2 regions of the Anaerobacillus sp. QJM3NY_32 genome follow, and region 2 is predicted to be linked to the other one. Evidence: predicted binding sites of a transcription regulator. Region 2 holds the regulator's gene; the other holds the start of a gene.

Region 1 (11,921 bases), 420 kb from region 2:
CATTAGAAGCTTTGTACTCGCCGTTTTACTAGGGAAAATGGTGATGATATCGATCGTGTCTTTTATTGGACATGATGTCTTCGCCCTGATCCATCGTCCTTTGGAGATGGTGCTGATTCTCACTGCCATAGTTGTATTATGGGGAGCAGGCAAACTAATTGAAGTCAAATTGAATCAACGCCCGAGAAAACATCGTACTGAAGATCATGTGAGATAAAGGAAAAGCCATGCCCGAAAGGGGATGGCTTTTGCGTGTTATTGTTTATTTGGTTTTAAGCTTTTAGTGCCTGTGTAGGGTAAACGGGCGCATCCGCTTTTCATGTCTAGCTGCCGTGTCTAACCGCCCACATCCGCTTTTCGTGTCTAGCTGCAGCGCCCAGCCTCTCGATCGCTTCACCCTCTAAAATGAACACAAAGAGCGTGTTCTTTTTAGAGGGCTCCAGCGCTTGTCGAGGCTATACGGGCGCTTCCGCATTTCATGTCTAGCTGCAGTGGCCAGGGCCTCGATCGCTTCACCCTGTAAAATGAACACAAAGACCGTGTTCTTTTTACAGGGCTCCAGCGCTTGTCGCCCCTTAACGGCCACTTCCGCATTTCATGTCTAGCTGCAGTGGGCAGACACTCGGTCACTTCACCCTATAACTCGAACACAAAGACCGTGTTCAATTTATAGGGTTCCAGTGCCTGCCGTGTCTAACCGCCCACATCCGCATTTCGTGTCTAGCTGCAGTGGGCAGACACTTGGTCACTTCACCCTATAACTCGAACACAAAGACCGTGTTCAATTTATAGGGTTCCAGTGCCTGCCGTGTCTAACCGCCCACATCCGCATTTCGTGTCTAGCTGCAGCGCCCAGCCTCTCGATCGCTTCACCCTCTAAAATGAACACAAAGAGCGTGTTCTTTTTAGAGGGCTCCAGCGCTTGTCGAGGCTATACGGGCGCTTCCGCATTTCGTTTTAAAATATCCTTTTCTTATCTCTTTCTTCTTTAAGTATTTCAACGGCTTCTCTGAAGCGTTGGGAGTGGATGATTTCTCGTTCTCTTAGGAAGGCGAGGGAGTCGTTTAGGTCTGGGTCGTCTGAGAGATCGATGATCCATTGGTAGGTGGCTCTTGCTTTTTCTTCTGCGGCGATGTCTTCGTATAGGTCGGCGATTGGATCGCCTTTGGCGGCGATGTAGCTTGCTGTCCATGGGACGCCAGCGGCATTGGAGTAGTATAGGGCACTGTCATGATTAGCATAGTGGGCGCCGAGTCCAGCTTCTTTCATTTGATCTGCTGTTGCGTCTTTTGTGAGTTTATAGATCATTGTAGCGATCATTTCGAGATGAGCAAATTCTTCTGTGCCGATATCGGTTAATAACCCAACGACCTTATCTGGAATGGTATACCGTTGATTCAAATAACGGAGGGCTGCTGCTAGTTCACCATCAGCACCGCCATATTGCTCAATCAAAAATTTGGCAAGCATGGGGTTACATGTACTGACTTTAACGGGATATTGCAATTTCTTTTCATATAGCCACATTGAGGTTCACCCTTTCCAGACTAGACTTGCCATGGCCACGGTGCGTCGCCCCAATTCCATGGGTAGTTTGAATAGCTGTTGCCGTATTGCTGAAGGGGACCATATTCCTTTTCATAGCGTTTCTTAAGATGCTTACTTCTTTTGGCATATTCATTGAATTGTTGAATGGCTTCGTAGTCATCCGGGTGTGTATCAAGGTAAAGAGTCAGTTCAACGAGAACGAAATCAGTGGCCTGCAGTTCCTCTAACAGCTCATAGTAGGCTTTCGGTAGCTGTTTAGACATGTTTTACTCCCCCTGCTTTGAAGGATAAGGATAGGGATCATAGAAGGCTTTCCAGAGAGTACCTCGAGAGAGAGCTTCACGTGCGGAATATTGCTCCAGTCCTGGGGGCTGAAATCCCATATAAAGATTAGGAGGAGTGGAGTAAGACTTCACTCGAATAGGAGGACATGGATCAAATGGACTAACATAAGGCTCGTAATACTTTCTGTGGGTATACATCGTTGACCTCCTTCTATACAAATCTCTACTCTTTAGATGTATGAAGTTATGAAAGAAACATGATTTCTAAATAAAGAAGCACCCCCTAAAGTGGGAGTGCTCCTCATCTTTTTACATTTTATTAACCGTATTGTTCCACGTAGCAAGCATATTCTTTAGGTCATGAAGATCTGATTTAAATGGATAGTTCGATGCAACACTTCTTTTTTGACCTTCGTCGAGCTTTTCGTAGCTATGCACAAATTCGGTCATGTCTCTTGTTAGTCTATTTAGCTCCCACTTAAATGTTTTGAATTCTTTTTCCATTGTCAAAACTCCTTTGTAAATATGTTCTTATATTTGATATACCCTGACGGACCATTCTAAAAACCATCGAGTGTTATAATTTACAAATAATGTCGCTTTAGATGCGAACGTATTTTCTTGTCTTGCTATCCAATTGAAGAAAAACATGAGATAATAGACAAAGAATATACGGTGTAGGAGGTAGAATACATGGCGGTACAGTTTGTGATTGGTCGGTCTGGAAGTGGAAAAACAGAGCATTGCTTATCTGAAATGCAGCAAGAATTGATCGATCGCCCGCTTGGTGAAGATATGATCTATCTTGTACCAGAGCAAATGACTTTTCAATCAGAATATGAACTAGTACATAATAGAGGGTTAAAAGGAATGATTCGTGCTCAGGTTTTTAGTTTTACAAGACTGGCATGGAAAGTTCTTCAAGAAACGGGAGGGATGGCCCGCCCACACTTAACGAGCGTAGGAACAAGTATGATGTTACGTCATATCATCGAAGAGAATAAACAGAAGCTAAGAATTTATCAGCGTTCTTCTGAAAAAACAGGGTATGTGGAACATCTGAATGACATGGTAACAGAGTTTAAACGGTATTGTCTTGAACCGGAAGATATAAAACGTTTTGCGGATGATCTTTATGATGAAGATGAGCGAAGCTTACTTCGAGATAAGCTCTATGATCTTCACCTTGTTTATGATGCTTTTCAGAAGGAAATGCTCGGGTTTTATCTTGATTCGGAAGACTATTTGGCATTGCTTGCTGAGAAAATCGAAGCGTCAAGCTACTTAGAGGGTGCCTCTATCTGGATTGATGGTTTTCATAGTTTTACACCTCAAGAGCTTCTCGTGCTTCAGGCTTTAATAAAAAAAGGAACAAACCTTACAGTTACCATCACGATGGATCCCGAGATGAATCCTTCAAGCATTCATGAACTGGATCTCTTTCATGAGCCAGCGAAAACATATCAAACTCTTCAAGGACTTGCGCATGAAGAGGGGGCTGCTATTAAGGAACCGATAATTCTAGCTGATCAAAAGCGCTATAACAATAGTGAACTTGCTCATTTAGAAGCCAACTATGGTGAACGACCACCAGTTCTTTATAATGGAAGTCTTCAGCATATTCAAGTGCATCATGCGGTGAATATCCGTTCCGAAGTTGAAGCGGCAGCGCGTGAAACGCTTAGATTAGTACGCGATGAAGGCTATCGATATAGAGACATTTCAGTCATGGTACGTAACATGGCTTCTTATTATGAACTTGTCGAAACGATCTATGCCGATCATGGAATTCCTATTTTTTCTGACCAAAAAAGGACGATGCTGCATCACCCGCTAATTGAATTAATAAGGTCCAGTCTAGATATTATTCAATATAACTGGCGCTATGAATCTGTATTTCGCTGTGTCAAAACAGAATTGCTTTTTCCTGACGATACAGAAGAAAGTGTCGAAACCATTCGCGAGCGCATGGATGAACTCGAAAATTATGTGATTGCTAAAGGCATTAAGGGCTATCGCTGGAAAACGGACGAGCGCTTTAAAGCGAATATCTACCGACAGCTCGAAGATGATGAAACGGTCACCTCGGATGACCTCGAAAAAATGGAAGATCGACTAAATGAGACGAAAGAATGGATTGTTACACCGCTCGAAAAGTTTGAAAGAAAAATGACGAAAGCAAAAACCGTTCGCGAGATGTGTGAAATTCTTTATTATCTTCTAGAGAATAGTCATGCTGCAGAAAAAATAGATCGATTGAAGGTACAAGCAGAAGAAGCAGGTCAGCTTTCGAAAGCACGGGAGCATGATCAAGTTTGGGATGCTGTTATTGCACTGCTTGATGAAACGGTTGAATTGATTGGTGATCAAAAACTTTCAATAGAGCAATTTACGAAGCTTCTTGAAGCTGGGATGGAAAACATGAAGTTTGCCCTTGTACCTGCTTCACTTGATCAAGTTGTGATCGGTAGCATTGATCGAACGAGATTTACTGATGTGAAGTGTGGGTTTTTGCTAGGTGTCAATGAAGGAGTTTTACCATCAAGAATACAGGAAGATGGGCTTTTGAATGAACAGGATCGAGAAAAGCTAGAAGAACAGGGGATCCAGCTAGCACCCGGATTAAAGCGACGTCTTTTAGACGAAGAGTTTTTAATTTATCATTCCTTGTCAACGCCATCTGATGCCCTGTGGGTAAGTTGTCCTCTTGCGGATGAAGAAGGAAAGGGATTGCAGCCATCTATTGTGATGAATCGATTGAAAGAGATGTTTCCTGAGCTTATCATTGGTTTGAAATTTGCTGAACCAGGTGAAGAATCGAAAGAAGAGCTATCGTTTATAACGAACCCGGCGAAGACAATTGGTAGATTAACAGGTCAGCTTCGTCAATGGCATCGAGGCTATCCGATTGATCCGATTTGGTGGGATGCCTATAATTGGTTCGTTACAGCGTCATCACAAGAGAATCGAGTTCGATTGATTGAAAGTCTTTTTTATCGTAACAAAGCAGATCGTCTAACTGAAGACACGAGTAGAAAACTGTATGGTTCAAAGATTCAAACAAGTGTTTCTAGAATGGAAAGGTATAAATCCTGTGCCTTTTCGCAATTTGCATCTCATGGTTTACGGTTGAAAGAACGGTCAACATTTAAGCTTGAAGCTCCAGACATTGGCCAGTTATTCCACGCGGCGCTTAACATGATGGCTGAAACAATTAAGCAGCGTCATTGGGATTGGGCAAAGCTTTCATCGAATCAATACTATGAACTATCAGGTCAAATCGTAGAGCAACTTGCACCGAAATTGCAAAATGAAATTCTATTAAGTTCAAATCGCTATCACTATATAATGAGAAAACTTTCTCAGGTAGTAGGTCGAGCCTCTTCAGTTCTCGGTCAACAAGCGAAGAAAAGCGGTTTTCAGCCAGCGGGGCTCGAACTAGGATTTGGCCCAAACCAGGAGTTGCCACCAATCGAGTTTACGCTTAAGAATGGGGTGAAAATCCAGCTGATCGGACGAGTGGACCGAGTTGATCAGGCGCTAAATGGAGAGGAACTTCTTCTCAGAATTATTGACTACAAATCAAGTGGAACTTCTCTTGATCTCTCAGAAGTTTACTTTGGTTTAGCGCTTCAGATGCTAACGTATCTGGATGTTGTGATTACAAACGCAAACATCTGGCTCGGTCGTGATGCAACGGCAGCCGGAATGCTGTACTTCCACGTTCATAATCCAATGTTGCAGGCATCAGCGCCAGGACAAGCTGCACTTCAACAGGAACTTTTCAAAAAGTTTAAGATGAAGGGTCTTTTGCTAGCTGACAAAGATGTCGTAAGCTTGATGGATCATGACATTGAGAAGAAAAAATCTGACATTATTCCAGCCGCTCTAAAGAAGGACGGTAGTTTTTATAAAAATTCTTCTGTTTTATCTTCCGATGATTTTCAGGCGCTCAGGTCATTCACACGGCAAACCATCCAAACGATTGGAACTGAAATATCAGACGGACGTATCGATATCGATCCTTACAAGATGAAGGATCGCATCCCATGCACTTTCTGTTCCTATCGCTCATTTTGTCAATTTGATCAGGCGATGGAGGATAATGACTATCGACCGATTACTGTACAGGATGATGAAACAATACTGAGACGGATGAGAGAGGAGGCGAACGGGAATGACGATAATGAATAAACCCCAAGGCTCGAAATGGACAGACGAACAATGGGAAGCTATTGCTGCTCGTGATCAAGACGTTCTCGTAGCAGCTGCAGCTGGGTCGGGGAAAACGGCTGTTTTAGTTGAACGAATTATTAGGCGTCTTGCTGATGAGAATGATCCTGCTGAAGTTGATCGAATTCTTGTCGTAACGTTTACAAATGCTGCAGCGGCTGAAATGAGACATCGAATCGGGGAGGCTCTTGAAGAAAAGTTAAAAGAAGACCCATCTTCCCTTTATTTAAGAAGACAGCTTTCGATGTTGAATCGCGCTTCCATTTCAACGCTTCATTCTTTTTGTATGGAAGTACTTCGACGCTATTATTACGAAATTGATCTTGATCCTGCATTTAGAGTAGCAGATCAAACCGAAGCGGCATTGCTTCGTGAGGAAGCAATGGAAGAACTTTTCGAAGAGCATTATAGCAAGAAAGAGAACGAGGCTTTTTATGACCTTGTTGATCGCTATAGTAGTGATCGTAGTGATGTGGATCTTCAGCTTCTTGTAGAAAGACTCTATCATTTCTCTTCTAGTCACCCATGGCCAGAGCAATGGTTGCAAGATAGTGTCGCCGTATATGAAGAAGCGAGTGAAAAAGCGTTTGATGAATTAGTCTGGGTAGAGGAAATAAAAAAAGATGTCGTTCTTCAGCTTGAAGGTATGCGTGAAATGCAGGAGGAGGCCATATCTCTTTCTAATGCACCAGGTGGTCCAGAGCCATACCTTGAGATGTTAGAAATGGAACGTGAAATGACGGAAAGGCTTCTTTCAGCTTCCGCTCAAACGTGGCAGGAGCTCAAAAATGAGTTTGAACAAATAACGTTTGGTCGCTTAAAACCTTGCAAAGGGGATCAATATGATCCTGAAATGATTGATACAGTAAAAGGCCTTCGTGATCGTGTCAAAAAGACCATCCAAAGCTTAAAAGAAGAGCTATTCCAAAGAAACCCGGAGGAATATGTAGAAGACATCGTTCAGCTTGCTCCTGTACTAGGAACGTTATCTTCTCTTGTAAATGAATTTAGACACAAGTATACGGAGCTAAAAAAAGAAAAAGGGCTTGTGGATTACAGTGACCTTGAGCATTATTGTCTTTCTATTTTGTTAGATGATCGTTCTACTCCCGAGCACCCGGTCCCATCGAGTGCCGCTCGTGAATATCAAACACAATTTGCTGAAGTACTGATCGATGAATACCAGGATACGAACTCTGTTCAGGAAACAATCCTAAATGCCATTAGCAGAACTTCTGACTCAGGAGGGAACCGCTTCATGGTAGGGGACGTGAAGCAAAGTATTTACCGTTTTAGACTAGCAGAACCTGGCTTGTTCCTCTCTAAGTATAAAACGTTTGGTCGATCGTCTGACGAGCCATCGAAACGAATTGATCTTGCTCGCAATTTCCGTAGTCGAGAAGAAGTGTTGAATAGTACGAATTTTATCTTCAAACAAATTATGGACGAGCGTGTTGGAGAAATAGAGTACGATGAAGCAGCTGAGCTCATTCCTGGCGCAGAATATCCTAAGTCTGAAACTGTTGTTCCGGAAGTTCATATTATTGATAAGAGCGCCCAGAAAGAGGAAGACGAAGAAGAAACTGAAAAGGTTCAGCTTGAGGCTCGGCTTATTGCCTCTAATATTAAAGATATGATGGGTAAGAGTGAAAGCGAACGGACAAAAGTATACGACCGGAAAGAAGATCGTATGAGACCAATCCAGTATAGGGATATGGTGATTTTAATGCGTGCAACAGCAAGCTGGGCACCTGTGATCATGGAAGAATTAAAGCAAGCTGGCATCCCATCTTATTCAGATCTTGCAACAGGATATTTTGAAGCAACAGAAGTCGCGATTATGATGAGTCTTCTTAATGTTATCGATAATCCATATCAGGATATTCCGCTTGCCTCCGTGCTGCGTTCACCCATTATCGGGTTAACAGAGGAAGAGCTTTCCCTTATTCGTATCAATGAGAAACATTCAAGTTATTATCTTGCCTTACGATCTTATTGTGAGACAGAGTCGAACAAGCTATCGGAGACGTTATCGAAGTTCATCACAGACTTGAACAGGTGGCGAGAAGCGGCAAGACAGTCTTCTTTAAGTGAGTTAATTTGGCAGCTTTATCGAGAGACGAATTATTATGAATTTGTTGGTGGAATGCCTGCCGGCTTACAGCGACAGGCGAATTTACGAGCGCTGTATGATCGAGCAAGACAATACGAAGCGACTTCGTTTCGTGGCTTATTTCGCTTTCTGCGCTTTATTGACAGAATGAAAGAATGTGGGAGTGATCTTGGAACTGCGCGTGCTCTTGGAGAACAAGAGGACGTTGTTCGAGTGATGACCATTCACAAAAGTAAAGGACTTGAATTTCCTGTCGTCTTTATTGCAGGAATCGCCAAGCAATTTAATATGAGAGATATGGCGAATCAAATGCTGATGCATAAAGAATTTGGTCTTGCCACAAAATTCATTGATCCAATCCAGCGTATTAGCTATCCGACATTGCCTTACTTTACACTACAAAAGCGGATGAAGCTTGAGCTACTTGCTGAAGAAATGCGAGTTCTTTATGTTGCGTTAACGAGAGCGAAAGAAAAATTAATTTTAGTTGGAACGGTAAATGATTGGGAGAAAGAACGATTGTCGTGGGCAGGAGCAGCTGGAGATGAGTGGCTGCTATCGGATTACGAACGATCGAAAGGGAAGACCTATCTGAGCTGGATTGGACCCGCTATTATGAGACATAAAGATCTCGCTTCTATAACTGAAGGAATGGCGAATTTTTCAAAACATGATGAGGTATTTCAACATCCGGCACGGTGGGTACTCACTCTTCATAACGCTTCGTCCTTCGCTGAGATTGAAGCAGAAGATGTTCATAAACATCGGGAATATGAAATGTTACTACAGAAGAAAGAGCCTATTCCTGAAGTTAGCTCCTATAAAGATGAGGTGAACCACCGTCTTGATTGGACTTATCCTCATCGAGCAGCGTCTGAAACAAGGTCGAAACAATCCGTTACAGAAGTAAAGCGCCAACGTGAGATCTTTCAAGATGAACGAAGTGATGACAAGCTAGTCAAAGGATTTAGCCAATCATTGAAAGAGCGACCTCGCTTTCTTCAAAGTAAGCAGTTAACGCCTGCTGAGCGAGGAACGGCAATGCACATTGTCATGCAGCACCTTGATTTGCAAAAGTGGCATGATCGTGATGACATTAACGAGTTAGTCGCCAAACTTGAGCAAAAGGAATTGTTAACGACTGAACAGGGACGAGCCATTGATGTCGAGCAAATTCATCAATTAATGGATTCAGAGCTTGGCCAGAAAATGAGAAATGCAGCTGAAATATATAAAGAGGTTCCTTTCAGCCTAGGAGTAGATTCAAAGTGGATCTATCCTGAATTTGAAGGAGACCAAGAAACCGTGGTTCTTCAGGGTGTGATTGATTGTATTCTTCGCGATCAAAACGGAGAATTGGTGCTTGTCGATTACAAAACAGACGTGATAGCGAATCGTTTTACTTCTGATGAACAAGCAATGGAGACAATGAAACGGCGCTATACAACACAGCTACAATTATATGAAAAAGCCATTAATGAGATCTGGAAGGTGCCTTGTAAGGAGAAAATATTATTCTTCTTTGACGGGGGTCGATCTCTCTTAATCGATTAACAAGTAGCCGGGCTTATGTCCGGCTGTCTTCTTTTCGATGGAGTCAGAATATGAATCGAAATAAAGGAGTGATTAATATGAGGTTACTTCATACTGCAGACTGGCACCTGGGGAAAACATTAGAAGGAAGAAGCCGTCTACCAGAACAAAAGGAATTTCTTGAAGAATTAATGGTGATTGCTGATGAAGAAAACGTAGACGCTATTTTAATGGCTGGAGACGTTTTTGATACCGTCAATCCACCTGCAGCAGCTGAAACGCTTTTTTATGATGCAGCAGTAAAATTAACTAGTCGTGGCGAACGCCCTCTAATCATCATTTCAGGAAATCATGATAATCCTGAACGGTTGTCGGCATCACGCCCACTTGCACATACAAATGGTATAACGATTATTGGGTTTCCCACAATTGATCCGATAGAAGTAACGGTTCGAAATGGACAAAAGCTCTCTATCGCTGCACTTCCTTATCCATCGGAATCTAGACTGAATGAATGTTTAACAGCGAGTCAGGAAGAAGAGGCCCTTCAGCTAGCCTATGATGATCGGGTGAAAAAGTTATTTAGTGATTTGACAGAAGCAGGATCAGAGGAGGCCGTTCATATTGCTATGAGTCACATTTACGTAGCCGGAAGCAGAGAGAGTGATTCTGAACGACCGATACAAGTTGGTGGCGCTTATACGGTATCAGCGAATTCCCTTCCTGAACAAGCGCAGTATGTCGCGCTCGGGCACTTACACCGTCCTCAAACGATTACGAGAGCTTCAGCACTTGCACGCTATTCCGGCTCCCCACTTGCTTACAGCTTCTCAGAAGCAAATCAATCCAAGTCAGTTACAATCGTTGATGTGGAGCCAGAGGGACTTGCTCATATAAATGAAATCCCTATACAATCAGGCAAGCCACTCGTTCGATGGATCGCTGATCAAGGAATCGACCAAGTATATACGTGGCTAGAAGAAGGAAAAGATGCGGATGCGTGGATTGATCTCGAAATCCATTTAAATGATACGCTATCTATAGAAGAAATTCATCGACTCCGCAGTCAGCATGATGGATTTATCCATATTAGACCTGTCTTTGCAAAAAAGGATCAGCAAAAAGAAGTGTCTAATGCTAATCTTCCGATAGAAGAGCTTTTCAAACGATTCTATGAACGACAAACAGATGGAGCTGAACCAGAAGAAGATCTTGTCCAGCTTTTTCTAGAGCTAACACAGTCAGATGATGAGGAGTAAGGGGGGACTGATGACATGAGACCGATACACCTGTCCGTTTCAGGACTACATAGTTTTCGAGAGAAACAAGAAATTGATTTTGAATCGCTGTGTCAGGGAGGAATCTTTGGGATATTTGGTCCTACTGGCAGTGGGAAATCTTCTTTGCTTGATGCGATGACTCTTGCCCTTTATGGGAAAGTTGAACGAGCAGCGAATAATACCCAGGGCATTATGAATCATGCAGAAGACACGTTGTATGTTTCGTTTACATTCGCCCTAGGAAACAAATTGCGCTATCGGGTAGAGCGAAGTTATAAACGTTCTGGAGATGTTTCCATTCGTTCGGCCAATTCAAGATTAATAGAACTTGGTGAAGAAAATACGGTTCTGGCGGATAAAGACCGTGATGTTTCACAGCAGATTCAAGAAATTCTAGGGCTAACGATTGATGATTTCACTCGTGCTGTTGTATTGCCGCAGGGTAAATTTGCAGAATTCCTTTCTTTAAAAGGCACTGAGAGAAGACAAATGTTACAACGTTTGTTCCAGCTTGAGAAATACGGTGATCAATTTAATCGTCGATTAAGAGCAAGAGTGGATGAGAAAAAGTACCAGCTGAACGAAATAACGGCTGAGCAAACGGGACTAGGTGAAGCTTCTAAAGAATCTCTTAAAGAGGCAAAGGAAGCTTTCCTTGAGGCTGAAAAAGCTGCTCAGAAAGCAAAGGACGATCTTATTGCAGCTGAGAAACAAAAAGAAAATGTAACAGAGATTTGGAACCTTCAAAACCAGCTTGATGAACTTCGCAGTAAGAAAAAGGCGATAGCTGAACAAAGAGCTGAAATCGAAACGCTTGAAATAAAGATCAATGAAGCAAATGCAGCGGGGCAAATAAAGCCTTATTTAGATGCGGTTGAAGCAACAGAAAAAGAAGTACAAGAAGCAAAGAATCGTTATGAAGAAACAAAG
Region 2 (11,921 bases):
TTCACTAGTTTTGTCGAAATCAAAAAGACCTGTACTATAACATATATGTTATAGTACAGGTCTTTAGAATGCTATGCCATACTCGGCAGGTCACAAAGAACACCGCCGGATCTCTCATCATAATCAAGCTTCATTCGATCAACAAACCATTGATCGTCCGGTCGAACGAAGTACGTAACTCCTCCAATTTCTTGCTTATAATCATCATATGAAGGCTTATCAGACATGACCCCAAGAGAAAAACCTCCGCTGTCTCCACTCCCTGCGTAGCGTACGAATAACCTCAAGCAATCACCGTTACCAAGTTCCATTTCATTTTTGTAAAACTCAGCTGCAGAATCAGTTACAACAAACATCATATCCGCCCTCTCCGTTTTGTATTAGTACATCTTGTTATAGTACAGTATAACGAATATTTGAAAAATTGCAACCATAAAAATAGCCTAATTTTGCTTTTCGCAAAATTAGGCTATTTTCTACTGAAGAAAGCGACGGTTTTTCTTGCTTTCCTTAAGCTTTTCAGGTGTTACATCTGTGCCTTCTTCATCCACAACTTTTATAGAATGAAGTTGGTTTTTGAAAGAAGAACGGAAATTTGCTAAATATTCCTTACGTAGCTTTTTCTGTTCTTTTTTCTCATCTTCTGTTAATGATGACTCTTTTGCTTTACGAGATAGCTCGTTAATTCTTTGGAGTTTATCTTCAAAAGGCATGTAAAATAGCTCCTTTACTGAAACTTGTATCTCACATGCTAACGCATGTTTTGAACATAGACAAGTTTAGTGCTTCTCGTTCTGCTCGTCAACATATTCCTGATAACGTCTATGTACCGTTGCTTTCGAAGCGTGATGTCCAAATCCTTTAAGCGTTGCAGCTATCTCATTAAACGTAAGACCACGGTTTCGTAGATTAACAATTTCTTCGATTGGAACTTCCACCCGCTCACGCCCACCTTGATTTTGATGGCTGAGGTTTCGCTGTGGTCGATAGCCTTCTTTAACCGCCTTGTCCATTCCACGTTTAATTTTCAGATTATGAAGCTTGCGCTGAAATTCTTCAACGATACTAACGATCTCAAGAACCATCGAATCAGATTCCGACAATTGAAGTTCTCCGTTTTGATTCACTGTATAAATCGTCCCTCCATATTTATGGACGGCATGTAGAAGAGCGATCTTTGCATTCCCTCTCCCAAGTCTTGTTTCATCTTGAATGAGCAATGCCTCAACATGCCCCTCTTTCAATAAGTCAAGCACCTCAAGTATGCCATCACGATCAATGTCATACCCGCTGTGCTTTTCTTCAATCAAGCGCTGTATAATAAAACCTGACTGTGATGCAAATCGTTGTAGTTCTTCTTTTTGCCTGGCAAGAGAAGACTCCTGTGCTTCTTTCTTTGTGCTTACCCGACAATAAATAACGGCGTTCATACTTTATTCTTTACCCCCAAGTGCGGTAGCGTTCGCTTCAACAGGGATGATGAGAGTATCTCCTGCTGTAATTCGGTTTGCATCAATGCTATTCACTTCTTCAACCCAACTGACGAACTTCCGATCAGACAACTCATGAGCAGTACGGTATTCTTCCGCAATTTCTAAAACAGTATCTCCCTGCTCCAATTGTACCGTTGTATAACGATCATACTCCTCAGCTGCAGCTGTTCGCAAAGATAGAAACACAATAATTAACACAGCTACAAAAGATATAATGACAAGAAAATCAACTCCAGACAAGCCCCCAGCTTGCTTTCTCATCCCAATCACCCCATATGCGAATATTTGTTCTGTTTTTAGTATATCAGAACCTCTGTTCGTGTCAACTAATTTCTTCGAACTTATGTTTGTATGCGAACAAAAATTCTGGTATACTACTAACAAATAGATAGATTGGAACGAGGTGCCAGATATTATGAAACTATCAAAGCGTCAGCAGGACATTCTGGACTTTATTAAAGTCGAAGTTAAGCAAAAGGGTTATCCACCCTCCGTAAGAGAAATTGGCGAAGCTGTTGGACTTGCTTCAAGCTCCACTGTCCATGGCCACCTGGCAAGACTCGAGAAAAAAGGGTATATCAGACGAGACCCAACAAAACCAAGAGCCATCGAAGTGCTTGGTCTTGATGAAACGATCGATATTCCTCGTCAACATACTGTAAACGTTCCCGTCATTGGTAAAGTAACTGCTGGTCAACCCATCACTGCCATTGAAAATGTAGAAGAATACTTCCCGCTTCCAGAACAGTTTGCACAGGATGAAGAACATACCTTTATTCTAGTGATTGAAGGGGATAGTATGATCGAAGCTGGTATTTATAACGGTGATATGGTTATTGTGAAGCAACAACCAACTGCAAATAACGGTGATATTGTTGTCGCGATGACAGATGAAGCTGAAGCAACTGTTAAACGATTCTTTAAAGAAAGCAACTACTTCCGACTTCAACCGGAAAACTCATCGATGGAACCGATCATTCTTGATTCCGTTTCTATTCTTGGTAAAGTAATTGGGGTCTTTCGCTCCATTCACTAGAAGCGCTGCGTGCGCTTCTTTTTTTATGTTATATAAGCTTTCTGGGCTATATCAATACGAGCTTCTTCTCTTCTTTTATTTATTAACCCCTCCGTCTGTGTAAATGATCGCAGTTTGAAGAGCATAGGGGTGTAGCTTTACATTACAACCAACCTCACCTACCTACTTTTAACTCTTAAAGGCTATACAAAACCGCCCTTCATTTAAATAAAGGGCGGTTTTGTATACTTCTAACATAATTCTTAAACGGTTACTTTTCAGCAGCCTCTGAAGCCGCTATAACTAATTCAACTGTTTGATCTACTGTCGCCTGACGGAACTTTTGGAACTCATCAGTGATATAAACGGAAGGATCTTCAGGATAGTACTCCTGAGCGGCTACGTGAAGGTGTCCACCCGGAATATCATAAGCTCCTATCCCAATTCGCACGCGATTGGATCGGTACTGACTTTCATTCGATAAGTAGCTTCCGCCTCCTCCTTTACGAGCTTTTGATCCTTCAGTCGGACCCCCTTCATGGCACTCATACGGTTTATCACGATATTCTGGTGCGAGCCATTCGCATACTTCATCGCCTCTTTCTACCGGCCATGGTCCAGTATTGGCTGCAATCATTTCCTTGTAAGGAAGCGTTGTTTCAATAAATTCCGGCAGTTTTTCAGGCATCGGCCAATTGCTCACTGTCGGAATAACTTCTGAGCGATCTTCAAGAGTGTTTCCAACCCCTGTGCGCCATCTCCCGGCAAACCCTTCGATGGTCATAGCTTTTGGACCACCTTGACTGATTGTCATCATGAGATCCACCTGCTCTTTACTATTAACCAGGTAAGGTCCAAAAGTATCTTCAACGATTCCTTCATCAAAATCATCCCATCGTACCGGAAAATTCGCTGCTTGAATAAAAGCTGGACCTTCTTCCGTCAAAACGACTTTCCCATCCATCTGAAGCGCTGCAGCGCCAGAAGGGTTTGATCTCCTAAATTCCTGTTCTAAACGGTATGGATCAAATCCGCTTACTAAAATACGCTTAACTTTCTTCCCTTTTGGAAAATCAATAGAAGTAATTCCCCTTGACGTGTACTCTAGTTTCTTCATCAGTTCTTCTTGCTTTTTCTCCGTTACTGTATATGAAGGTTCCCATTGCCTGAGGGCAGCAGTCATATGTAATCGAGTCCAATAAAGCGGGCGATCATCATAACGATCTAGTTCCCCTAAATCATTTCGTTCTCCCTGAGCTCGAGCAACAGCCGTCTCCCACAGCTTCTCACCATGCTTTTCGATCACTTTCTCTGCTTTTTTTACACTTTTCGCTTTGCACAAATCCTCCTTAAATTCATCCGCAAAAACTGTAAACTCCGCCTTATCCATAATTTGCTGTGGGATTGGGGCACCGTCTTCCATTCGCTGCTCCTCTGGTGTTAGCGCCGCATCAGTGTTAAAGCAATCACCTTTGGCACTTCCAGTTAACGGTAAGAAACCGAAAGTTAATATCCCTACAATAAAAAGCGCAATTCCATATTTCCATTTCCTGGATTTCATATGTCTTTTTTCCTCCTCTTCTAGTTGAACTATCTTCTATTTTAGAGATATGAGGTTGTATTTTTCAAACTATTACAAGTATTCTGATCAAAAATGAATCATTCGAAGTGGATCATGTATGGATAACATACTTATGTTAAAGAAAACCGTGACGTTTTCTCTGCATCTTTCGACATATAGATAAGCTTACCTATCATTTAATGAACTGCATTTCTAGCCTTTTTCGATTTTTCCAGACTGAATTAATTTGTACTAAAAAGGAGCAAGCTCGCTGATGGAACTTGCCCTACGCCGTAATTTATTATTACTTAATTTATACACGTGTATTTTTTCACTTACCTGTAATTTCATAACAGAAGCCGCTATCCCGATGAGTCACATAATGATGCCAATATGGGCAAAAATAAATAGAAGGGTTCCCGTTGACCATATATGAACCTCATTTAGTTTTAAACGTTAATCTCACATAGCGACTACCAAGCGGTTGGTCCAAATAGAAGCCTGTCCCGTCTATTTATTCACTTGCGCCAGAAAGTTGAACAGTCTGCCTTATCATGAATATTGAATTCGATCATTTTTTTAAGTAATGAAAATTCAACTGAACTACCCCACGGAATACGCATTAGTTGTTTAGTGTGATCATAGCCAGCAAGTTTCATTTCTTCAGAAAAATGAACAATTCCAGTCTTTTCAGGGGCAACAGCCAAATGATGTTTTGCTACGCTAAAGGCAATAATAAATGTTCCGTGATCTGTAAACATTGGCTGATTCCAGGCAATTTTCGGCACCAGGTTTGGAAATTCATTTTGTACCCAGGTCAAAATTTGTTCCGTTCGCTCTCGGTGCTGCAGGTTCTCTATCTTTGCTAGATATTCTTCAAATACATCCATTTTTAGTCCTCCTATAAAACAAGCAATTGTAGTGATGTACCATATCTCACTGAGATAGTGCCATTACAACTCACTATTCATCACTACTATATCACCAATCATTTGTAGTTTACCCTCTTCAAAAATAATTCCATCGCCGTCATTAGCTGCATAAACAGTTGTTCCTGTTCTCTTAGCGTACTCCCAAACTTTACTCTTATAATCTGAACTCCAGCGATTGTAGTGAGGTAAAAACTCGAAATCGACAAGACCCATAGTTTGGTGCACCGCCTCGCTAGTTTTTTCTGTATACATCTGAAATAGCTTTGTAGATCTACCGAGTTGAACCGCTCCTCCGCTCACCCCAACAAGAATTCCTCCGCGATTATAGAAATCTAAAAGAACATGATCCATATGCCGATGATTGAGAGCCTTACTAAATTCTAGCGGATTACCTGCTGAGAGATGGATTATATCTGAACTCAATAATTCATCTATTTTCATAGGTTCAAATTCACTGTATAAATCGAAAAACATGATATTCTCGATTCCATAGTTTCGATAATAATTCACTTTAGCTCCAAAATAATGCTTTTCTTTATCCTCCGTTGAAGGTATGTAGCTAATCTTTTTGTTTCCACCACTAAACAGTAATCCATCTAATCTACGGTTGCCGGGTGTTTCATTTACTTGATCGCTATAAAAATACAACTTTCCCATTAATACACCTCATTCATACCCCTATACGCTATAGTCAATTTAAATTCTGTGCGTTTATTAACTCTCACGATATTCATTCCATTCTTTCGCGAGAAGACTGTACAGGATGGTGTCATGAAAGTGATCGTACAAATATTCAGCGTCTTTTATGATTCCATCGGGTTTAAAACCAAGACGTCTCGGAATTCCCTGACTTTTTTTATTCTCTATCCCGCACTGTATTTCAATTCGGTTCAATTTGTATACTTCAAATGCCTGGACAATTAGTTCATTAACGGCAGCTGTCATAATCCCCTTACCCTGGAACTTATCTGATAGCCAATAGCCAATACTCGTTTTCTTGTTAGACCAATCGATGCCATGGAATCCTACCACGCCTGCTAATCTTTCATTGTACACAATACCTGCTTGAAATCCATCATGTGAAGAAAACTGTTTTAGCCACATTTCAATCACTGGCATATAATCCTCTTTTTCTTTCATATTGTCCACCCAGGGAAGCCACTCCCTTAAATAATCTCTTGAATGGTCAACCAATTCAAATAGCTCTTGCGCATCTTCCATTTGAAGTAACTTTAAGGAGACCTCTTCATTCACTTTTAAACTAAACATACGATACCCCCACCTTTTCCTTATTCATAAATATATAGAAAGCTAATTAATACCAATTATTTCAAAAAATTTAGAATAATGCCATCTTTTATTCATTCTGTTTCTCAAAAATATTTCTATCTAGCAATCAGTTTGTTTACAATCACCGATAGGGTAGTAAATCTCTATAATTTTAGCGAACGTAAAAAAGGATGCTGAGCATGAATACAGCACCCTTTCATTAACAGCAACACCCACCGTCATCCCCGCAACACCGCTGACAAGCTGTTGTAATCACTGAATTACTAGTTGCTACTTTACCGCAGCTATACGTAAGAGTTGCTTCATTAATAATAAAGCACTTACTACCAACACGTATCTTATAGGTAATTACACGGGAATCTCCCGCCGGAATTGGATCTAATGGGAAGCCCACCGCCGGGTCAAAACCTGGTTGGGTAATGCCGTCTATCTTCACCGTATCTGGAATAAACTCTGAACCATCAGAAAGAAGATCCTCAAAAAAAGCATTGTCAGCTTCTACCACGCCATCGTTTGTTATTGTAACGGTGTATGTTAAAACGTCTCCAGCGTAGGAGATTGTTTTACTCACTTCTTTATCCAATTCTAAATCTGCTTCCCCAAAGTCAATCTGGACGCCTAGCGCATTCGGCATATAAAGATCACCTGTGGAACTAAATCGAAATAACGCAGAGGCCTGGTTGTTAGGTAAATAGTTGGTCGCATCCACATTACTGATGTCCCATCCCTGTCTTCCAGCAAATATGTTTGTACCTGGAGTACCTGGTATATGATTGCGGTCTCCATAAGAACCACTAATATCAATGTTTCCTGAATCGTCCGTTATCTGTGAACCAAAGAAATTTAATGCTGGATTACGTGGCCCTGACAGATTCGTTAGCGTAAATGCATCTACCCCAAATTCTGCCTGGTCCCCAGTAATATTCGCGTCACCCTCTTGTGCACTCAAGAGCACTCTTGCTTCTACGTCACCACTAGGTGGAGTTAAAAAACCCGCTATCGGGACGTCAATCGGGTTACCGTTACTTACTTGTCCATCTGCACCAACATAAAGGTTCATATTACGGTTATTCAAAGCTGTATTTGCATAGACAACTGCAAGAGTCCACCCCGCATGGTTAACAAACCCTGGAGCATCGACAATCGCTGGCACACTTCCTGCACTATAAGTTCCTGCTCCCGCAGACTGTACTAGGGTGGTCACATCTGCTGAACGCATATAAAAACCGTTAAATTCATTTGCTGTGATAGGATCAGGTGTAATCGGGGTATCACCGATAATCGGAGTAGAAAATAAAATATCATCATCTATTAACCCCGAAAGGTCTTCTCCACCACCTAAATACAGTCCTCCCCAAATCAATTCAGCATAGAGCACTGTACTTCCGACAGGTAAGACGAGAACAGCTTGAGATTCATTCTCAGTATAGATTGTCGTTGTGCCTGCTGATCCGACGATTGTTGGTGGTGGAAAGGCATCGACAGTTGAACCACTATCAAGCGTAATAAATGCACCGATTGTACCATCTGTTCCTGCGGTGTTTGGTATATTACTAATTCCACTAAGCCCGAGTGTATTTCCTGTAAATGTTATGGCACCACAGTTATTTGTTGCAAATCGATTTATAAAAGCCATAATCAGTTATCCTTTCTAACAATGTAGTAAACTCGAAGCATGAGAAGCTGAATTCTTCAACTTCTTCAAGTTACCATTTGTTTAATATTTCTTATCTATTGTATGCATCGCGTTAGGACAGGGTGTGCATGCTCGTCTAGTTCGACAATTCATTGTAAATTACACTTCCCTACGTCGATGCCTAAATCCGTCACTACTACATTATGTTATTGCTAGCTATCAGAGGTATTTCACTTTTCTTTAATTTCGATAGACGATCTCTATTGTAAATATAGACGCAGTTTTCTTAGCATCAACTAATCCTACGTTAATATATGAAGATCATGAACATGATGAAACGGCGAATGAGACGGCTTACTCTTATGAAAAAAGCAAAAAACACCTTTGAACTCGTTCATACGAATTCAAACAAGAGGCTGTTTCTCTTAAACTTTTTATGCTGTAACGAGACAAACAACTACTTAATACAGTGAGTTATATGAAGATGACGAGGTAGATGCAATAGTATAAAAGGAAGTTCAAGCCCTGTTAAACAGATTGATTCAAATCGAACGCATTTCTACAACGTTGTAGTTGACAATGTTAGCGTATATAGATCGAAAAAATTACACAGGTATGGCTAGTTGGTTACGAATTCAGTCAGACGAAGAACGTACCCATTTGCTTAAGCTTAGCAGGAAAAGATGGTGTAGTAGAATTAGGCGCTCTCCCTGAGCAATCGACCAATTTTTGAACTCCACTTCAAACGTTCCAACAAGTATTGGAGCACGAACAGAATATCACTAATTCCTACCATCAGGCCTATAACTTTATTAAAAAAATCAACCCGCAAACAGCAGTTATTGGACAGGAATTCTTACGAGAACAAATTGATGAAGAAGCACAAGCGCTTACGATCGTAGAGAGATTAAAGTTAGCAGGTGATAATACATCCGCTCTTCTCTTAATTGATCAAGAGCTTGCTCAAAAGCAAGCTGGATAATAATAAAGGCCCGCTAATCACAATGATCAACGGGCTTCCCTTTTCCATATGTAATGAAGCAACGATACAAACTTGCCGTTCAATAAGACTTCATCTTGATTCGTATAGGTATATGTAAAACCATTTTTCGCAAGTACTTTCTGTGAGGCGACATTATCTTGAGTTGTTCTAGCTATAATGCATTGAATGACTTCGAGATTGGTTGTCTTTTCTAATAAAAGCTTGATCGCTTTTGTCGCTATTCCATTGCCGGTATTATCTTCACCAATTCTATAACCAAGCTCGACGGTATTATTGGAGGGATTGAAATCTACTAAATTAATTCTTCCTAAGATCGTGCCATTTTCATCTTTTATAAGATAAAAGGTCGATAAACCCAGAGATTGTTCTGTTACTAATTGTACGAGCTTGTCGTTAAACGTCTCAAATTTATAATAATCCTCTCCACGATCTGGGACCATCTTATTGAAATAAATTCTGTTTGCGACTTCAAAGTGAAACAATGATTCCGCATCACTTTTTTGAAGTCTATGTATTTTAACTTCCATCATGTTCTCCCCCCGCTAAATCAATCATAGTAGAACTTTACCGATCATGAATCAATTCATGCAACGCCCAAAATTCCTACAAGGACTGAGCCAGTTTAATGTTTTTGGCCTAATGAAGAGTGCGTGACGGTAGATATAAAAAAGTATCGAAAGCATCATCGCCGCTAACAACGCAATCCGAACAACCATCGTTTACACTCTTTCAGTCAAAACAACAGATTAAGCCTTGTTTTCGGTTTTCAAGGAGTACTTAGTGAAATAAGCACCGAGTAAGAGAAAAACCATCATCGCAACCCAGTTAATCATTCCCATGAAATCAAACCAGTAAGCTAAAAGGTTCACGATCGCAATAAGAAAGAGAAACACTGGCGTTAAAGCACTCTTTATACCGGTCAAATCAGCCGCTTTTCTTTTACGAAAAACGATAAATGTAGCTACAATTAAGGCTATAACCGTGATAATTGTTAAGAGAACAGGTGTCATTTGTCCCCTCCTCCTTTTCAACGTGGTGACGCTTTACGTAATTTTGGTGTGAGCAGTTTCATAATAATAAATCCTTTTTATCCTTACCGTTGATTTTAACATATTATTCCACACTCAATTCCAACTACAAGTATAAAAGTTACGTATCTATTAAGTTTAAATCCCTTCTGTATTCATTAGTACAACTCTCCAGCCATCAGGATCTTCAATCGTTATCCCTTTCTCTTTCCAATACACATTTTCAGGTTCTACTTCCCTATGCCCCATTTCATTAAGTCTTTTTGCTACGCTCTTCAGCTCTTCTCCATTTGGAATATAGAAAACGATCAAGTTATCAGCAGTAGGAGCAGGGCAAGGGCTACCTTCTTCATGTGACGTGAACTCTAGCTGATAAGATAGATGAGGTAATCCATATACCACTCCCGTATATCCTGCATGTCCAGTAAATTCAGCCACTCGCTGCAAGCCTAATCCATGTTCATAAAACTGAATAATCTTATTCAATTGATCGGTCGGCCTAGCTATTCGAACTTGCACTGCGTTAAAATCTTGAAATTTCATCGTCGTTCCCTTCAATTCATGATCTCAATAATACTAATAGATATTTGTTATATACTAATATTTTAAAATTTCTTCAGCGTCATAGCAGTGGAATAATGAATGAACTTTTCTACAACTTTAGGATGAAATAAAAGAATTATTCATATAAAAAAGCTGAAGTACCTTAAAGTCAACTTCAGCTTTTATTAAAATTAAATCCGCATTAAACAATTGCAAAACCTTTTCTTATTCTTCAAGATGAATACTTCCCCATCAAGTAACGTTTTGAAAAATACAAGCCTCCAAAGTATAGTGCAAGAGCGATATAGGCCGGTAGCAAGTGAATAAACGTCGTATAGCCAATCATAATGTGTACATAAATTCCTGCTACAAATGCAGGCAATCCTCCTATAAGAAACATCCACCATAGCCAGGCATTCCCCGATTGGAAGCCCCAAAGAGCAGACATTAGCACTAACAATCCAACGCTAATCATCGCTCCTCCGAATCCAGCACGGTCATGGGCGATGACTGAGATCAATCGATCATTGAAGGACTGAATGAGATCCGCTGGCATGCAGATGTATTGTAAATCCGCTGGCACAAAAACCCCTGTCACACCAATTCCTGCAATAATCACTCCACCCAGAACAAATGAAAAGCCAAGCATAACAAAACAAAATTGCCCAATAACGCCTTTACGCCATGCCAGGTCATTCCGACGGTTGCGTGATTTTGGCGTTTTCTTAATGCCTTTCGTTTTCACGTATCCTCTAAAGTAAAAGGGTAATAACACAATCCAAAACAGCAAGTGTAACCAGTCGAAGTATCCATAGCCAATGAAAAGCAAGATGCCTAGAAAACCGATAATTGCCGCAATATCAATCGCCTGCTTCGCCCACAGCAAACCGTACTTAACTCCGTTATAAGACAACGTCATATAAACAATCCCACCAGAAATCATCGTTCCTGCTAACGTCATTCGGTCATGTGCCATAAACCATAAGAGTCGTTCATTAAAGAGAAACAGCTCCTCACGAGTTAGCTGCATAAACCTTTCATCATATGGTAAAACGATCGAAGTAAGACTTAACATTAAAGCAATCATGCCACCGATCATGATGAATAATCCAAACAAAAAGTAGTCTTTCCATCCACGACTTTCTTCTTGTAAAACGCTGTCGTTCATCGCTTCATAAATTCTCTTAGGCAACCCTGGCCCAGCTTCGACATATTCACCAGATAGGAACAACAAATCAGCACCGTGATTCACTAGCTGTAGAGCATCATCAGGTTCCTTCACTCCACCCACGGTCACCAATCGTAATGAAGGATATTCTTTTTGACAATAGGCAATCGCTTCCTTATGTATCGCAAGGTTTGCCAACGTATCCAAACCTTGCACTTCATCAATCACAACACCCGTTATATATGGAGAAAT

What was found. The regulator LexA, encoded in region 2, represses DNA repair genes until DNA is damaged. The targets are predictions, from matches to a motif close to CGAACATATGTTCG.
Region 1: a site for LexA is predicted at 2,441-2,454, ahead of addB (helicase-exonuclease AddAB subunit AddB). Genes of this name have one in related genera too.

What each region holds. Positions count from the first base shown of each region.
Region 1 covers NZ_CM149684.1:1,538,864-1,550,784, forward strand. The annotation lists gene AC0VYH_RS08300 (TVP38/TMEM64 family protein) at 1-217, shown strand, start outside; gene AC0VYH_RS08305 (manganese catalase family protein) at 958-1,527, opposite strand; gene AC0VYH_RS08310 (spore coat protein CotJB) at 1,548-1,811, opposite strand; gene AC0VYH_RS08315 (spore coat associated protein CotJA) at 1,815-2,030, opposite strand; gene AC0VYH_RS08320 (hypothetical protein) at 2,142-2,336, opposite strand; gene addB (helicase-exonuclease AddAB subunit AddB) at 2,526-6,026, shown strand; gene addA (helicase-exonuclease AddAB subunit AddA) at 6,010-9,732, shown strand; gene AC0VYH_RS08335 (exonuclease SbcCD subunit D) at 9,810-10,970, shown strand; gene AC0VYH_RS08340 (AAA family ATPase) at 10,986-11,921, shown strand, end outside.
Region 2 covers NZ_CM149684.1:1,961,776-1,973,696, reverse strand. The annotation lists gene AC0VYH_RS10495 (HesB/YadR/YfhF family protein) at 72-359, opposite strand; gene AC0VYH_RS10490 (DUF896 domain-containing protein) at 477-713, opposite strand; gene AC0VYH_RS10485 (YneB family resolvase-like protein) at 780-1,430, opposite strand; gene yneA (cell division suppressor protein YneA) at 1,434-1,754, opposite strand; gene lexA (transcriptional repressor LexA) at 1,906-2,529, shown strand; gene AC0VYH_RS10470 (hypothetical protein) at 2,780-4,069, opposite strand; gene AC0VYH_RS10465 (iron chaperone) at 4,588-4,959, opposite strand; gene AC0VYH_RS10460 (Type 1 glutamine amidotransferase-like domain-containing protein) at 5,023-5,658, opposite strand; gene AC0VYH_RS10455 (GNAT family N-acetyltransferase) at 5,716-6,270, opposite strand; gene AC0VYH_RS10450 (DUF11 domain-containing protein) at 6,491-7,927, opposite strand; gene AC0VYH_RS10445 (hypothetical protein) at 8,688-8,909, shown strand; gene AC0VYH_RS10440 (GNAT family N-acetyltransferase) at 8,936-9,457, opposite strand; gene AC0VYH_RS10435 (hypothetical protein) at 9,677-9,940, opposite strand; gene AC0VYH_RS10430 (VOC family protein) at 10,097-10,501, opposite strand; gene AC0VYH_RS10425 (beta/alpha barrel domain-containing protein) at 10,734-11,921, opposite strand, start outside.